4 regions of the Pantoea sp. E2023-21 genome follow, and region 1 is predicted to be linked to each of the others. Evidence: predicted binding sites of a transcription regulator. Region 1 holds the regulator's gene; each other region holds the start of a gene.
What was found. Region 1 encodes Fur, which represses iron uptake genes when iron is present. Its sites were predicted from a motif close to ATAATAATGAGAACNACTATCAA; they were not measured.

Region 2: the regulator Fur is predicted to act here: its motif matches at 2,800-2,822, upstream of exbB (tol-pal system-associated acyl-CoA thioesterase).
Region 3: the regulator Fur is predicted to act here: its motif matches at 2,226-2,248, upstream of fes (enterochelin esterase).
Region 4: the regulator Fur is predicted to act here: its motif matches at 1,502-1,524, upstream of fhuE (ferric-rhodotorulic acid/ferric-coprogen receptor FhuE).

What each region holds. Positions count from the first base shown of each region.
Region 1 covers NZ_CP195344.1:320,705-324,921, forward strand. Annotated here, with positions in the region: gene glnS (glutamine--tRNA ligase) at 1-825, shown strand, start outside; gene ACRQ84_RS01555 (hypothetical protein) at 1,060-1,455, shown strand; gene fur (ferric iron uptake transcriptional regulator) at 1,516-1,965, opposite strand; gene fldA (flavodoxin FldA) at 2,320-2,850, opposite strand; gene ybfE (LexA regulated protein) at 2,988-3,263, opposite strand; gene ybfF (esterase) at 3,431-4,195, opposite strand.
Region 2 covers NZ_CP195344.1:2,602,770-2,606,986, forward strand. Annotated here, with positions in the region: gene ACRQ84_RS12065 (MFS transporter) at 55-1,374, opposite strand; gene exbD (TonB system transport protein ExbD) at 1,556-1,978, opposite strand; gene exbB (tol-pal system-associated acyl-CoA thioesterase) at 1,984-2,712, opposite strand; gene metC (cystathionine beta-lyase) at 2,973-4,163, shown strand.
Region 3 covers NZ_CP195345.1:85,815-90,031, reverse strand. Annotated here, with positions in the region: gene ACRQ84_RS19420 (TonB-dependent siderophore receptor) at 1-1,934, opposite strand, end outside; gene fes (enterochelin esterase) at 2,306-3,664, shown strand; gene ACRQ84_RS19410 (MbtH family protein) at 3,657-3,878, shown strand; gene ACRQ84_RS19405 (amino acid adenylation domain-containing protein) at 3,984-4,217, shown strand, end outside.
Region 4 covers NZ_CP195345.1:469,168-473,384, reverse strand. Annotated here, with positions in the region: gene ACRQ84_RS21215 (5'-methylthioadenosine/S-adenosylhomocysteine nucleosidase) at 1-676, shown strand, start outside; gene ACRQ84_RS21210 (H-NS family histone-like protein) at 742-1,143, opposite strand; gene fhuE (ferric-rhodotorulic acid/ferric-coprogen receptor FhuE) at 1,719-3,914, shown strand; gene ACRQ84_RS21200 (M20 family metallopeptidase) at 3,946-4,217, opposite strand, start outside.

The DNA of each region.
Region 1 (4,217 bases):
GTTGTAGAAGGCTGGGACGATCCGCGCATGCTGACCGTTTCCGGTCTGCGTCGTCGTGGTTACAGCGCCGCTTCTATCCGTGAGTTCTGCCGCCGCATCGGCGTAACCAAGCAGGACAATATCGTGGAGATGGCGTCATTAGAATCGTGCATTCGTGACGATCTCAATGAAAACGCGCCACGTGCCATGGCTGTAATGGATCCGCTGAAGGTCGTAATCGAGAACCTCCCTGCAGGTCATGAAGAGATCATCAGCATGCCGAATCATCCGAACAAACCGGAGATGGGCACGCGTGAAGTGCCATTCAGCCGTGAAGTGTGGATCGATCGCGCTGACTTCCGTGAAGAAGCCAACAAGCAATATAAACGTCTGGTGCTGGGTAAAGAAGTGCGTCTGCGTAATGCCTACGTGATCCGTGCCGAACGTGTGGCGAAGGACGATGAAGGTAATATCACCTGCATCTACTGTACCTGCGACGTTGATACTCTGAGCAAAGATCCAGCTGATGGCCGTAAAGTGAAAGGCGTCATCCATTGGGTTTCTGCTATTCACGCGTTGCCAGCGGAATTCCGCCTGTATGATCGTCTGTTCAGTGTGCCAAATCCGGGCGCGGCTGAGGATTTCCTCACCACCATTAACCCGAACTCACTGGAGACTAAACAAGGCTTCGTTGAGCCAGGTCTACGTGTAGCCGAGCCAATGGCAGCGTACCAGTTTGAACGCGAAGGTTATTTCTGTGCTGATAGTGTGTATTCACAGCCATCCAAACTGGTGTTTAACCGCACCGTTGGCTTGCGTGATACCTGGGCAAAGATCGGCGATTAAGCGTTTTTGACATCACGCGATATGATCATGTAAGGGCGAGCAATCGCCCTTTTTTATTATCTCTATTTGGCAAGCTACAACCTTTTATGCTGCCCGCCTCATCAAGCCTATAATTCCTCATTTGCGACTATTCTGACTTTAGAATAATTAACCCATTTGCCAGTGTGAAAAACTTTTTTTCAGGTAGGCTATGCGCTCTCAGACGTTGCTCCGCGGGTTATCTAAGGAAAAAAAATGACAAGTCTCGCTCAGGAAGCTAAGCATAGCGTGGTCGTTTTACATCAGCTTATCGAACGTATTTTCAATCAGGCAGAAGGTAGCGACGACAGTATTGACCTGTTTTTGTCGTACTTTCATCCCGAATTTAAAATGGTGACGCCGCAAGGCAAAAGATTGGATCTCAACGAAATGGAAGTGCTTTTTCGCCAGCTGCAGGGACAGCGTGAAGGTATGCGCATTGCGACCAGTGAGCACGCCATCATTTCGCAGCAAAGCGAGGAAGTGACGATTCAGTATCGTGAATTACAGATGATGAACGGTACCAATCAGAGCCGCATTTCACTGGCGGTACTGGATTGCAGCACCACCATTCCTCGCTGGCGTTACCTGCAAGAAACTTTCGTTGCCTGATTTCAGGTATAAAAAAACCGGCTCAAGCGCCGGTTTTTTTATACTGCATAGCACACTCAATTACTTATCGTGGAGCGAGTCGTCTTCGCGGCAGTCTCCCAGCGCACAGTGACCGTAGAGGTACAGGCTGTGGTTGCTGAGTTTGATGCCATGGCGAGTGGCAATTTCACGCTGACGCGTTTCAATTGATTCATCGCTGAATTCGATAACTTTGCCACAATCCAGGCAAATCAAGTGATCATGGTGATGCTGCTGAGTCAGTTCGAAGACAGATTTACCGCCTTCAAAGTTATGACGGGTTACGATGCCCGCGTCGTCAAACTGGTTAAGAACGCGATACACCGTCGCCAGGCCAATCTCTTCGCCCATATCAATCAGGCGCTTGTACAAATCTTCCGCACTGACGTGATGGGACTCGGGGCCAGGTCCCTGAAGCACTTCCAGAATTTTCAGTCTGGGTAGCGTGACTTTCAGGCCAGCCTTCTTCAATGCGGAGTTGTTGTCAGTCATGCGGATATTGTCCTGTTACTTTGCTAGTCACTTGCGGCGCAGGGGCCTTGAATGTTTAGGTCAACGCGCATTCTCATTTGCGTCTCATTATAGAACTCAAGCAGTGAAATGAAAACCAAAGCAACGTCCTTAATCACCAAAGGCTGTAAGGATAATGTCACTAACGTCTTCATGACGCTTGGGTTTTGGATTCCATTTCACTCAGCCTCATTCTACTGCCAGAGGAATAAGCGGATGACCATTGCGGGTATTCTACAGATTTGCGGGGAAAAGTTAAAAAACCGTAGCTATTATTTTTATAGGAAATTCCGTTACCCGATGTGAGATTACGCCCACATCGGGCAGAGCAGGGAATCAGGCTTCAATAATCTCTTTCAGCTGCAGCTCGTCAAAGATCTGCTTAACCCACTTCTCAACACGTTCGTTGGTCAATTCCGGCTGACGATCTTCGTCGATAGCCAGACCAAGGAAGTTTTTATCATCGGCCAGGCCTTTTGATGCTTCAAAATGATAGCCTTCAGTTGGCCAGTGACCGACGATCACCGCACCGTTCGGCTCGATGATGTCACGGATGGTGCCCATCGCATCACAGAAGTACTCGGCGTAATCTTCCTGATCGCCACAACCAAACAACGCTACCAGCTTGCCATTGAAGTCAATCTCTTCCAGCGTCGGGAAGAAATCATCCCAGTCACACTGCGCTTCGCCGTAATACCAGGTTGGAATGCCCAGCAGCAGGATGTCGAAAGCCTCGAGATCTTCTTTGGTGCTCTTAGCAATGTCATGCACTTCGGCGACATCTTTACCCAGTTGTTTCTGGATCATCTTTGCAATATTTTCAGTGTTGCCGGTATCGCTGCCGAAGAAAATGCCTACGATTGCCATGGGTTAGGTAACCTCTTAAATCCTGATTGTGAATGTAAGTCAGTTGACTGCACAGTTATGCGAATAATAGCAGACCGGTAAAAAGTGCGGAACGTGTAAAGCCGTGACTTTGTGTTCCAGCGTGCGGTCTTCGTGCGTTACGACAGTTTGAGCTGTGCCAGCAGCATTTGTTCAATCAATTCGCTGCGACTGATATTTTGCTGATCGGCCAGCGTGCTGAGCGCGTCAACCGCTTCGCTCGACATCTTCAGCTCAACACGACGCAGCCCACGCACTTTATCGCGCTTGAGCTGATTACGTTTGTTGATGCGTAACTGTTCATCACGCGTCAGCGGGCTAGTTTTCGGGCGACCAGGACGCCGCTCGTCTGCGAAGAGATCAAGCGTAGTGCGGTCTGTCTGTTCTTTTGCCATGGTTTGTAAAACTGAGTGGGCGCGAACGGCGGAAAGGCGCTGCGCGATTAAAACATTATCGGCCCGACCACGGCGAAAAACACGCTGTGGCAAATTTTTAGCGCGACATCATACTCCAGCGCCTTCCCTGACGCCAATCCTAAAGCGCAAGCGGCAAGCTTTTGCTTTTACAGGTTAAAGAAACGCCGAACGGCGCGTAACACCGCATCGGGTTTCTCAGCATGCACCCAATGTCCGGCGCCGTTGATCACGTGCGCATGCGCCTGCGGGAACTGACGCAGCAGGGCATCGCGATGCTGATTATCCAGATAAGGCGAATCGCCGCCGCGGATAAACAGTGCCGGATGCGACCACGCAGGAATTTCCTCCCAGCCGGATAGGGTGCTGTAGTTATCCCACAGCACGGGCACGTTAAAGCGCCATTCGCCTTCAGCGAAAGACTTAAGGATAAACTGGATCACGCCATCCTCAGCAATATGCTGACGCATCACTTCAGCGGCTTCACTGCGACGCGTGACGCCCGCAGCGGTGACGGCACGAATAGCGGCAAAAATTTCGTCATGGCGGCGTGTCTGATAATCAACGGGCGCGATATCGATCATCACCATTTTTTCAATGCGTTCTGGCGCAATCGCGCTGAGCGCCATGGCGATTTTGCCACCCATTGAGTGGCCGATCACGCCAGCGCGATCGATGTTGTGTGCATCCAGCGTTGCGACAATGTCCTGTGCCATGGCGTGATAGTTCATCACATCGCTTCGCGGGGACAAGCCGTGGTTACGCACATCAACCTGCAGTGTGGGACGAGCATCGCGCACACCTCGCGCCAGCACGCCAAGATTATCAAGGCTACCAAAAAGACCATGGATTAACAGAATCGGCGTGGCATCAGGGGTAGATTGTTCAGTTTGCAGACGGGCGTTCAAAATCATGGCTAAAGTTCTTACGGTTGTG
Region 2 (4,217 bases), 1.8 Mb from region 1:
CCCTACGAAATCCGGATGCATACATTGTAGGGTCGCCATTTATGGCGACCTGGTTTACGACGCGCTTAGCGAAACTGCGCCGTGGCGCGCTTGATACTGCTTTACCATCCGGCCAATCAGTAAGGTGCCGACCAGACCACACACCGCCGCAAATGACAGCCACACGCCCGGCATTGCTTTATCACCTGTCGCATGAATCAGATAACTCGATATCGCAGGGGTGAAGCCGCCAAACAGCGCGGTCGCCAGACTATAAGCCATTGAAAAACCAGTGGCACGCACTTCGGCTGGCATAATCTCGGCCAGATAGACCACCATCGCACCGTTGTAGCTGGCATAGAGGAACGACAACCACAGCTCGGCTTCAACCAAACGGGCAAAGCTTGGGGATCCTACCAACCAGTGCAGCACCGGCCAGGTAGTAACAATCATCAATATTGTACATACGATCAACAGCGGACGACGACCCACGCGATCCGAAAGTGAACCCATTATCGGCAGCCAGAACAGGTTGGAAAGGCCGACAAACAGCGTCACCAGAAAGCTCTCTTTATCGCTCATCATTAGCACGGTTTTGCCAAACGTCGGGGTAAAGGCGGTGATCATGTAGAACATCACAGTGGTGGTCACCACCATCAACATTCCTGCCAACACCAACGCCCAATTTTGCCCGACCGAACGCACAATCTGGCTCATTGAAGGATGATGTTTACGCTGGCTAAAAGCGTCGGTCTCTTCCAGCATGCGGCGAATATAGAACAGGAATGGCACGATCATACAGCCCACCACAAATGGAATACGCCAGCCCCATTCGGTGACCGCCTCTTTCGCCAGCAGATGATTCAGACCCAAACCGAGCAGTGCGGCGAAGATCACCGCGACCTGCTGGCTGCCCGATTGCCAGCTGACATAAAAGCCTTTGCGCCCTTTCGGCGCCACTTCCGCCAGATAGACCGACACGCCACCCAATTCAACGCCCGCCGAGAAGCCCTGCAGCAGACGACCGAGCAGAATCAGAATCGGCGCGGCGGCACCCAACGTGGCATAGCCGGGCACCAGCGCAATGGTTAAGGTGCCGATCGCCATCAAACCTAGCGTCAGCAGCAAGCCTTTGCGGCGGCCATGATGGTCGATGTAAGCGCCAAGAATAATCGCGCCGAGCGGGCGCATCAGGAAGCCTGCGCCAAAGGTCATTAGCGTGAGCATTAAAGAGGCAAAGGGATCATCGCCGGGGAAAAAGGTTTTGGCGATGGCCGTGGCGTAGTAGCCAAATACCATAAAATCATACATCTCAAGAAAGTTACCGCTGGTAACGCTAAAGATGGTTTTGGCACCGCCCTGCGACGACTTTTGTAAAGAGTGACTTGAGCTCATATTGTCCTTCCTGGTTTTTCTTCCGTTTTAACGCGCTAAGCCAGGAATAGATGTGATCTTCTTCACCATTGCAGTTTACAAACATGAGACCAAAAGTAACAAGGAATTAACAAGTTGAGTGCGGGACATAAAAAAAGGTCGCCATGAATGGCGACCCTACGGCAAGATGGGTGAGATGAGGTTACTTCTTCACCGTTTCCATGCCCATCAAACCAATCTTCAGATAACCGGCTTCGCGCAGCTGATCCATCACTTCCATCAGCGTGGCGTAATCGACTGATTTATCCGCCTGGAAGAAGATGGTGGTGTCTTTCTTGCCTTCGGTTTGCGCCGTTAGCGCATTCACCAGCGTCTCTTTGGTGACCGCATCGTTACCAATGAAAATCTGCTTATCTTCCTTAATGGAGAGATAAACCGGTTTTTCCGGACGCGGCTGCGGAGCGCTGGTCGATGCTGGCAGGTTTACGCGTACATCGACCGTGGCTAAGGGCGCGGCGACCATAAAGATGATCAGCAGAACCAGCATGACGTCGATAAACGGCGTCACGTTAATTTCGTGCATTTCGCCATCGCCTACCGAGTCATCGTTTAAACGCATCGCCATAATACTTATCCTACGCGCAGTTTCTGTGCCGCCGCTGGACGGTTGGCTTCTTTGGCGGTATCGACGTTGCCGAGATCAAGATCGCGGCTCTGCAGCAGCATCACCTGTGCAGCGACGTCGCCCAGCGAGGCTTTGTAACTGGCAATCATACGCGCGAACACGTTGTAGATAACTACCGCAGGAATCGCTGCAACCAGACCGATCGCGGTGGCCAGCAGCGCTTCCGCGATGCCCGGCGCCACGACCGCAAGGTTGGTGGTTTGCGTTTTGGCGATCCCGATGAAGCTGTTCATGATGCCCCACACGGTACCGAACAGACCGATAAACGGTGCAACGGAACCGATGGTGGCGAGGAAACCATTACCGCGACCGGCATGACGGCTGAATGCCGCAACGCGACGATCGAGACGGAAGCTGGTGCGCTCTTTGATGCCATCCAGATCTTCAGTGCCGGCGGACAGCTCCAGCTCATTCTGCGCATCGTTGAGCAGCACAGCGCTGTGGCTGTTGCCTTTGAAGTTTTCAGCAGCACGGTAAGCATCGTTTAACGATCGGGCTTCACCCAGCGCCTGATGCTCGCGTTTCAGGCGACGTTTCGCCCCGCTCAGCTCAGCAAACTTACCGAAGAAAATTGCCCACGTGACAACGGAAGCCAGTAACAGGCCAATCATCACAATCTTTACCACGATATCGGCATGCTGATACATGCCCCAAACGGAAAGATCCGTTTGCATCAAATCACTGGCTACCACGCTGCATCTCCAACTTCTGTTGCACAGTTCACGATTGAAGCGCGGATCATAGCAAAAAAAACGTCCGAAGTGATAGTGGTTCTCATTACTATTTACAAAGCAAAGATGCCAGCGATATCCACAATTTAGCGGATGTTATGCGCAATACTGGCCTCACTCTGATAATCGCCAATCAGGCTCAACCCACCAGGCTGATTCGTGGTAACGTGGATGTTTTGTGGGAAATGTCAGGAAAGGCAGTGATGGCAACGAAAAAAATAGACACCACGCTGGTCAGCGCGGGACGTAGTAAACGTTACACTCAAGGCTCAGTTAATAGCGTAATTCAACGCGCTTCATCCCTGGTTTTTGACACGGTCGCCGATAAAAAACGCGCGACCGCGGGTCGCGCTTCAGGCGAGCTGTTTTATGGCCGCCGCGGCACCCTCACCCATTTCTCACTGCAAGATGCGATGACCGAACTGGAAGGCGGCGCAGGCTGCGCGCTCTATCCGTGCGGCGCCGCGGCGGTATCCAACGCCATTTTGTCTTTCGTCGAAGCCGGTGACCATATTCTGGTGAGCGGCGCGGTTTACGAACCGACGCAGGATTTCTGCTCGAAAATTCTCAGCAAGCTGAACGTCGCCACCACCTATTTCGATCACTGTATCGGCAGCGAAATCGGTGAGCTGGTGCAGCCGAATACCCGCGTGGTGTTCCTCGAATCGCCTGCGTCTATCACTATGGAAGTGCAGGATATTCCAGCGATTGTTGCCGCCGTGCGTGCTAAAGCGCCGGATGCGATCATCATGATCGACAATACCTGGGCAGCGGGCGTGCTGTTTAACGCGCTGGCGCACGGCATCGATATTTCAATTCAGGCCGGCACCAAATACATCATTGGCCACAGCGATGCGATGATTGGTACCGCTGTAGCGAATGAACGTTGCTGGCCGCAGCTGCGCGAGAATTCCTATCTGATGGGCCAAATGGTCGATGCCGATACCGCCTATATGGCGAGCCGCGGTATTCGCACCCTCGGCACGCGCCTGCGTCAGCACGAAGAGAGCGGTTTGCAGGTGGCCGAATGGCTGGCAACGCGGCCGGAAGTGGCGCGCGTTAATCATCCGGCGCTGGCGCAGTGTAAAGGCCACGCATTCTGGCAACGTGATTTCAGCGGCAGCAGCGGTTTGTTCTCGTTCATCCTGCATGAAAAACTGAGCCGTGAGCAGCTGGCAAATTATCTCGATCACTTCCACCATTTCAGCATGGCGTATTCGTGGGGCGGCTACGAATCGCTGATTCTGGCCAATCAGCCAGAAGAACTGGCGGCGATTCGTCCGGCGGGCGGCGTGGATTTTGACGGGACATTAGTGCGATTACATATCGGCCTCGAACACGTCGATGACTTGCTGGATGATCTTAAAGCCGGCTTTGCGCGCTTAAAAAATTAAACAGAAACTAAACCATGCTGTGGCGGTGATGAGAGATCAACGTATGCCATGCCA
Region 3 (4,217 bases), on a different replicon from region 1:
TATTTCGCCATCGCGTCATACAGCGTGTAATGCGGCACTTTGTCGGTGCCGGTTTCGTCCGCCGGTGTGGTGCCGGTGTAACGCACGCCGCTGCCCAGCGTAAAGCCGCTCAGCATGCCATCGAGGAAGGTATAACTGCCCCACGCTGACGCCGCATGACGCGGAATGCTGGACGGTGAATGGCCGATGCGATCGGTGATGCTGCTCTCTTTGGTTACGGCATCCGTGTAGGTATACGCAGCCAACAGTTTGATTTCTGGGGTAATCTGCGCATGCGCTTCGGTTTCAATCCCTTTCGAACGCACTTTACCGATCTGCTCGTTGTAACCGGTTTGACTGTTGTAGGCGGTAATGTTTTTCTGCGTTATATCAAACGCCGATACGGTGAATACCGCATCCCAACCCAGCGGCTGATACTTAACACCCACTTCGGTCTGTTCGCCGGTGGTCGGTTTGAACGGATCGGTGCCCGGCGCGCCGCTGCTCAGGTTAGGTTCAAAGGAGGTGCTGTAACTGACGTACGGCGAAATGCCGTTATCGAACGCATACAGCAGACCGGCGCGGCCGGTGAATTTATTGTCATTCTGCTGGGTTTCGCTGTCGTCGGTGCGATCCTGGGTGCGAATTTCGCTCCAGTCCTGACGACCCGACAGCAGCAGGTTCCATTGATTCCACTCCAGCTGATCCTGCAGATAAACGCCCACCTGATCGAGCTTTTTACGCGTGCTGGTGGTCAACGTCAGATCGCTCTCGTTGATGCTGATACGCGTCGGATTGGCCCAATCGAGGATGTATTGATCGCCGCTGTCGCGCCACAGCTGGTTATCCACGTCGCTCCACTTGTAATCCAGGCCGCCGAGCACGGTATGCGCGATGTTGCCGGTGTCAAACGTGGCTTTTAGCTGGTTATCGAGGCCCAACTCTTTCGACTTGATTTTGTCGTGTTGCGGACGGCGGTTGATCGAGTGATCGTTATCCGCATCAAAGGTATACACCAGATATTTGTACGATTCGTCCATATTGCTGTAGCGCAGATTCTGCGTAAAGCTGACGTTGTCGCTTAAATTGTGCTCGAAGATATAGCCAATCGACGTCTGTTCGCGCTTGGCTTGGTTAAAGCTCGGATCGCTGACGTTGAAATCGTAAGGAATGAAGCCTTGGCTGCTCTCTTTCAGCGTACCGCTGGCCGGCAGGAAGTTACGGTATCCCGCTTTCGGCTCGTTTTGGTACAGGGTCAGCAGCGTAAAGCTAGTGTCGGCGTTCGGCAGCCAGGTAATCGCTGGCGCAATCGCCATGCGCTGCTGTTTGTTGTCCTTCACGAACTCATGTTTGGTGCTGGCAATCCCATTCAGACGGTAAAACAGCGTGTTGTCATCGTTCAGCTTGCCGCCGAAATCAAACGCCGCTTCACCCAAATGCTGGTTGCCCGTGCTGAGCTGCACTTTGTGAATGCTCTGCGCGGTAGGACGCTTACTGGTCATGGCAACAATGCCACCCGGATTGACCTGCCCGTACAGCACTGAAGCTGGGCCGTGGATCATCTCTACGCGTTCCAGCAACCAGGGATCGATCTGCCCCGCCGCACCCGCCTGACCAGATAAGCCATAGCTCAAACCATCCAGGAATTTCGGCGCATAGCGGAAACCGCGCGCAATGATTTCATCGTTACGATTGGAGTTACCGCGATAGTTGGTGAGCACGCCGCTGGTGTAGCTCAATGCATCCGCCACCGATGCCGCAGCTTGATCGTCCATCTGTTCGCGCGTAATCACCGAAATGGATTGCGGGGTTTTGCGCAGCGGCGTAGCAATTTTGGTGCCTGCCGCGCTCTCTTTCGCCACATAACCCTGCAGCGGCGAGGTCACGCTTTCACGCGTGTCGGCGTTGACGGTAAGGGTCTCTTCAGCGGCCACGCTGAAAGCGGCCGGCGCCATCAGCAATGTTGAGGCCAGAGAAAGAGTCAGAGGATTGAATCTGAAGTGACGTGCCACAGCAGGTATTGCTGAATTTCTTGCTTTAACGGACATAGTTGCCATCTCTATTTCAAACTGCCTTGTAGATGAAATAATCCGTGCATTCGCCCTTGCCAAACGTCAATGGCTGTAACGGATTGAAATATTACTTTCTTGCGTTATTAACGGTCCTAATCTCCCTGCGTGACATCCTTCACAAAATAATCCACTGAAAATCCGAAGGTTTATTAGGTGCGAAAAATCATATTGCAAATGTAAATCGTTATCAATAGCATTTGCATTAGCTTTGATTAAGTAAAGACAGTGAACAAAATGTGGAGATGGGTTGCAGAATGTTTCTAATAAGCGCAGACAAAACGACACAAACGTGGATGCCTGCTGGCACTGTGGCGCAGTGGTTGCAACAGGACGATGTGGGCAGCGAAGGCTGGTGGCAGCGGCTGTTTGCGGTCGGTACGCCGCTGATTGAGCGTGATAAAGCCGGTCAAACACGCATGCACTTCTTCTGGCGCGATCCCGAAGGGCATTCCGCACTTTCTTCCACCCAACGGGTTTATGTCGATATTAACGGCGTCACCGATCACCACAGCCAAGCGCCAGAAAGTCTGGTGCGCGTGGGCGACAGCAATGTCTGGCATTGGTCAACCGCCATTGAGTCTGACTGGCGCGGCAGTTACAGCCTAATCCCCGCCACCGCGCAGCAGTTACCGCCGCTCTTTTGTGGCGATGATGCCGCCTGTCGCGCCCTGCAGCGCAAGTGGTGGATCTCGTTGATGCCGCTGGCAATTCCCGACAAATTCAATCCCACGCCGCCGTTTCTCAGCAGCCGCCGTTTTGCCCTGAGCAACGCGCACATGCCGGATGCACCGGATCAATCTGCCTGGCGCGCCCTGGATGCTGGCATGGCGGAAACCTGGCCGGATACGCTGCAAACCCTGCAATGGCACAGCGCGTTGCTCAACGTGACGCGCAACGTCTGGCTTTACAGCACCGGCAACACGGCTCGGCCTGAACAGCGTCCGCTGGCAATTCTGCTCGACGGGCAAAACTGGGTGTACGGCCAACCGATTTTCAGCGCGCTGGATCAGGTCACCGCCGATGGCGAATTGCCGCCCGCCTGTTGGCTGTTTCTCGATGTTATCGACAGCCAGCATCGCGAAGCTGAATTGCCGTGCAATGAAACCTTCTGGCAAGCAGTGCAGCAGGAACTGTTACCGCTGGCACGTCAACACGCGGTATTCAGCAGCGATGCCGACCGCACGCTGGTAGCCGGGCAAAGCTACGGCGGGCTCGCCGCGCTTTATGCCGGTTTGCACTGGCCGCAGCGTTTTGGCCGCATCCTCACGCAATCGGGCTCCTTCTGGTGGCCCAATCTGCAATACATCCGCGACTACGCCAATCGTCAGCAGCACGCGCCCGGTTTGCTACTGGAGCGGCTGCAACAGGGCGACTTACCGCCGGGCAAGCTGAAGATTTTCCAGGAAGTGGGCAATCGCGAGGCGGACATGGTGTACGTCAACCAGCAGATCGTCCCGGCGCTGCAGGCTGCAGGCCATGAAGTCCATTTTCGCCGCTACGCCGGAGGGCACGATGCGTTGTGCTGGCGCGGCGGTCTGATCGACGGTTGCCGCTGGCTACTGGCCGATTTTCTCTCCCCTACATCAACCTCTGAAGGTAAACACCATGTCTGAACAACAAAATCCGTTTGATAACGACGATCTCGATTTTCTGGTGCTGCTTAATGCGCGTCAGCAGTACAGCTTGTGGCCCGCTTTTGCCCCGGTTCCGGCTGGTTGGCACAACGTGGCGGGACCGCTGACGCGTAGCGCCGCCATTACGTTTATCGAAGCAAACTGGCACGACATGCGGCCAGCGACGCAACAGACGTCGTCTACCGCAGCTTAATTTTCTTTTTCGTTTTCTTTCAACAAGTTATTCCCGAAATCATTCACGCTGCAGCCAACGCGGCTGCAGCGTGCAGGATGACGGGAATTAGACAGGAATGGTCCTTTGGCATCGTCAAACAATCACTCTCCAGCCTATCCTTTAGTCGCGGCACAGCCCGGCATCTGGATCGCTGACAGCATTGCGCAGCAGCGCAATCAATTTACCGTGGCGCACTACAGCGTGCTGCACGGCAGCATCAATCGCGCGGCGCTCGATAGCGCCATTCAACAGGCCATGGCTGAAGCCGATACCGTGCAGGCGCGCTTTGGCCTCGACGATCACGGCAATCCGGCGCAG
Region 4 (4,217 bases), on a different replicon from region 1:
ATGGCGTTTTTGGCAGGGCACGGTTGACGGTTATCCGGTGATTGTTTCTGAAACATTAAAAGGCATGTCGAATGTGGCGGCAGCAACCTCGATTGCTGCGGTCGAATTTAAACCCAAAGCCATCATTAATCAGGGCACGGCGGGCGGTCACGATCCGGCATTACATGTTTATGACATCGTGGTAGGCAAATATTCGGTGAACCTCGGTGCGTTTAAAACGCCGCACAAGTTACAAGGCGCAGGCAGTAATTCCGTTGAGTGGAAACCGATGGATCTACTGGCCTCGAAAGGCAGCGCAGGTGAAGATAAAAATGCCCACAGCATCCGCCAGTTTGCCGCCGATCCGCAGCTGATGAAAGCGGCCGAGCAGGCGATACCGGCCTACACCAAAGGCAAAGTAGTGGAAGGCGTGATTGGATCTGCGGATGTGTGGAATAGCGAGTTAGACCGTATTCGCTTCTTCCATGAGAATTTCAGCACCTCTGTCGAGGAGATGGAGACCGCGTCTGCAGCACAGATATCATCGCTGTTTACTATCCCGTTTATCGGTATCCGTGTGTTATCCAACAACATCACCAATAACGGTAAGTACGATGCGCAAACCGGTATCGCTTGCCAGGATTATGTTTACGACGTTTTAAAGGCGTATATCAAACAGATTAACGTTCAGAAGTAATAAGTAAAAAACGCAGCACATGTGCTGCGTTTTTTACGTTCATGCGCTGTACTGCATGGTGTCGATTAAATCAGGAAATCATCCATTGAACCGCCGGCATCAAGTGCAGCCTTAATCGGTGACGGCGTGCGGCCCTGGCCGGTCCACAATTTTTCGTTACCCTGTTCATCGATGAACTTATACTTAGCTGGACGCGGCGCACGTTTCGCTTTTGGTTTACTTTCCTGCAGGTTTAATTGCGCCAGGTCATTAATATCGATGCCGTCATTCAGCAGCATCTCTTTGTACAGCGCCAGTTTTTCTTCTTTTTCTCGCTGTGCTGCAGTTTCTGCATCCACTTCTTCACGGCGTTCGGCGACTACCACGGCGAATTTTTCCAGCATCTCTTCTAATACTGCGACCTCAATATCACGCGCATGAGCACGCAGCGTACGAAGATTGTTCAATGCTTTAAGTGCATCGCTCATGAATAAATCCTTATTACTTATATAAATGGTTTGAAGCCGCGCATTCTACGAGATTTTTCACCAAATTAAAATAATCTACTATCAACAGAATTGTCCGGAAAATAGGGATGAGATCAGGTATTTCTTTATTTGACTTGATGATTATTCACACTATTTGACGTTTTTTTATGACGCAAAGCAATGCGAGTAATAAATGTGCACGTACTCCACGTTTTATGCCGTTTAGTTAAGTTCATCATTATTTCGCCGCACATTCTGTGGCGGCGCGATTCAATGTGCAATTCACGCGAAATAAATTGCGCCGCTACAGGGTGAATCCGTTTAATTTCACATAGTTGCCGGAAATGCCAAGCGGATACTCCTAAAAATAACGCCTCTCAACTATTACTCGTTGAAGATTAAGGTTTTTCTTGAAGTGTAAAAGTGTCAGTAAACCGGTAACAATTTCTTGCATTGGAAATCTTAATGCGTATATTTCTCATTTGCTTTCTTAACGGCTTCCTTACTGTCGTTCCTCTTTCAGACGTCAGCAGCGGTGCCGCAAAAAAATAACGATAAGTTGATCGAGGAATCGTATGTCTTTCGAAGATTTGCGCGTCAGGAAACCCGGCAGTGTGCCTCAGCGTGCATTGCGTCTCTCTTTACTGGCTATGTTGGTTGCGTCGGGTATCGCGCAGGCAGCAGAGACCAGCCAAACCGAACAGACACTGAACGTTGATGCCAGCGCTACTGCGGAACAGGAACAGCAGGCGGCACAGGATTACAGCGTTCCGGTGACGCGTGCCGGTACCAAAATGGCGCTCACCGCGCGCGATATTCCGCAATCGGTTTCGATCGTAAGCAAGCAGCGTATGCAAGATCAGCAGCTGCAATCGCTCAATGACGTGCTGAAGAACACCACCGGCATTCACGGCGTCTCGTCCGATATGGACCGTACTAATTACTATTCGCGCGGTTTTATTATCGACAACTATATGGTCGATGGTATTCCCACTGCCTTCGCATCACGCTGGAACCTGGGCGATGCGCAAAGTGATATGGCGCTGTATGAGCGCGTAGAAGTGGTGCGCGGTGCCACCGGTTTGTTAACTGGCCCAGGCAATCCATCCGCCTCGATCAACATGGTGCGTAAGCACGCCGACAGCAAAACGTTCACCGGTGATGTCTCCGCCAGCTATGGCAGCTGGAATAAGCAGCGTTATGTTGCGGATCTCTCCGCACCGCTGTCGCCAGAAGGCAACGTGCGTGGTCGTTTGGTCGCGGGTTATGAAGATAAAAACAGCTTTATCGAACGTTACGGCGCAGACAAAAAGTTCGTCTATGGCGTGGTTGACGCTGATCTGACCGACTCCTCCAAATTGTCGGTGGGCTACGAGTTCTCGCAGGTCAATACCGATTCGCCAATGTGGAGCGGTTCACCGCGCTGGTATACCGATGGTTCGCAGATTAAAGCGCGTCGGGGTTACAACACCGCACCGGATTGGGCTTACAACAACAAAGAAAACAAAAAGGTCTTTGTTAACCTGCAGCAGAATTTCGATAACGGCTGGAACATTACGCTTAACGGCACGCACAACGAAATGTTCCTCGACAGCAAACAGCTGTATATCGATGGCTTCTTTGATAAAACCACCGGTGCGGGTTCTTCTTCTTACGCCGGCTATCCGGTTATCGGCGGTACGGGCTACAACACCGGTAAACGTAAAGTGGATGCGGTGGATGCCTTCGCCAGCGGCCCATACGAATTGCTAGGCCGTCAGCATGAGCTGATGATCGGCGTTAACTACAGCCGTCAGGACAACAAGTACTACAGTTCGTGGGAAAACATCTCATCCGCCGAGCTGGGTAACTTCAATAACTACAACGGCGATTTCCCGGAATCCAACTGGGATCCGCGTGAACCTGCGTCAGATACACAACGGGTACATCAGAAATCTGCTTATCTGGCAACCCGCCTCTCGCTGGCCGATCCGCTGCATGTGATTCTGGGCGCACGCTACACCAACTGGAATCGTCAGACGCTGAGCGAAGAGATGGAGAAGAACAACATCACGCCGTATGGTGGCGTGATTTGGGACTTCTACGACAACTGGTCTGCGTATGCCAGTTACACGTCAGTGTTCCAGCCGCAGGATTATCAGGATGCCTCGGGCGGATTCCTGGCGCCGGTGATTGGCAAAAACTACGAAGCGGGCGTGAAATCAGACTGGTTTAACAGCCGTCTGACCACCTCTATCTCGTTATTCCGTACCGAACTGGATAACGTTGGCGAGGCTACCGGGCAAACTAACCCGGAAACCGGCAATGCTATTTATGTGGGTAAAAGTGGTGTAGTCAGCCGTGGTGTCGAGTTTGAAATCAACGGTGCGGTAACTGATAACTGGCAGATGACCTTCGGCGGCACCAGCTATGTGGCTGAAGATCGTGATGGCGAAAACTACAACTCTCAATTGCCGCGCACCTCATTCAATCTCTTCACCAGCTATCGCTTGCCGATGCTGGATCAGTTGACCATGGGTGGCGGCGTGACCTGGCAGTCGAAAACGTACGGCGACATTGGTGGTCCAGAGGGTGAAGGCACCTGGCGTGCTCGTCAGGGCAGCTACTCGGTGGTGGATCTGTTCGCGCGCTATGACGTCACCAAAAACGTCTCGCTGCAAGCGAACATCAACAACCTGTTCGACAAAGAGTACGATACCAACGTCAGTAACGGCGGCATCGTGTACGGCGATCCGCGTAACTTCTCAGTCTCGGCAACTTATCGCTTCTGATGAAAGGTCTGGGTGCGCAGGATTGCGCACCCTACGAAATCCTCATCCACTCGGCAATGATCTCACCATACAATTGCTCGGCTTCACCCAGCTTGCTCACCAGACAATACTCATCGGTTTGATGTGCCATCGTCGGCTCGCCAGGACCTAAAATAATACACGGCGGATGATCCAGCGCGGGCAGCAGTAAGGATGCATCGGTAAAATAGGGCACCACGCGCGCGTGTAATGGCTGCTCGAACATCGCCTGACAATGACGGTAGATCGACTGAATCCACAGGTTCTCTTCTGAACTCAACACCG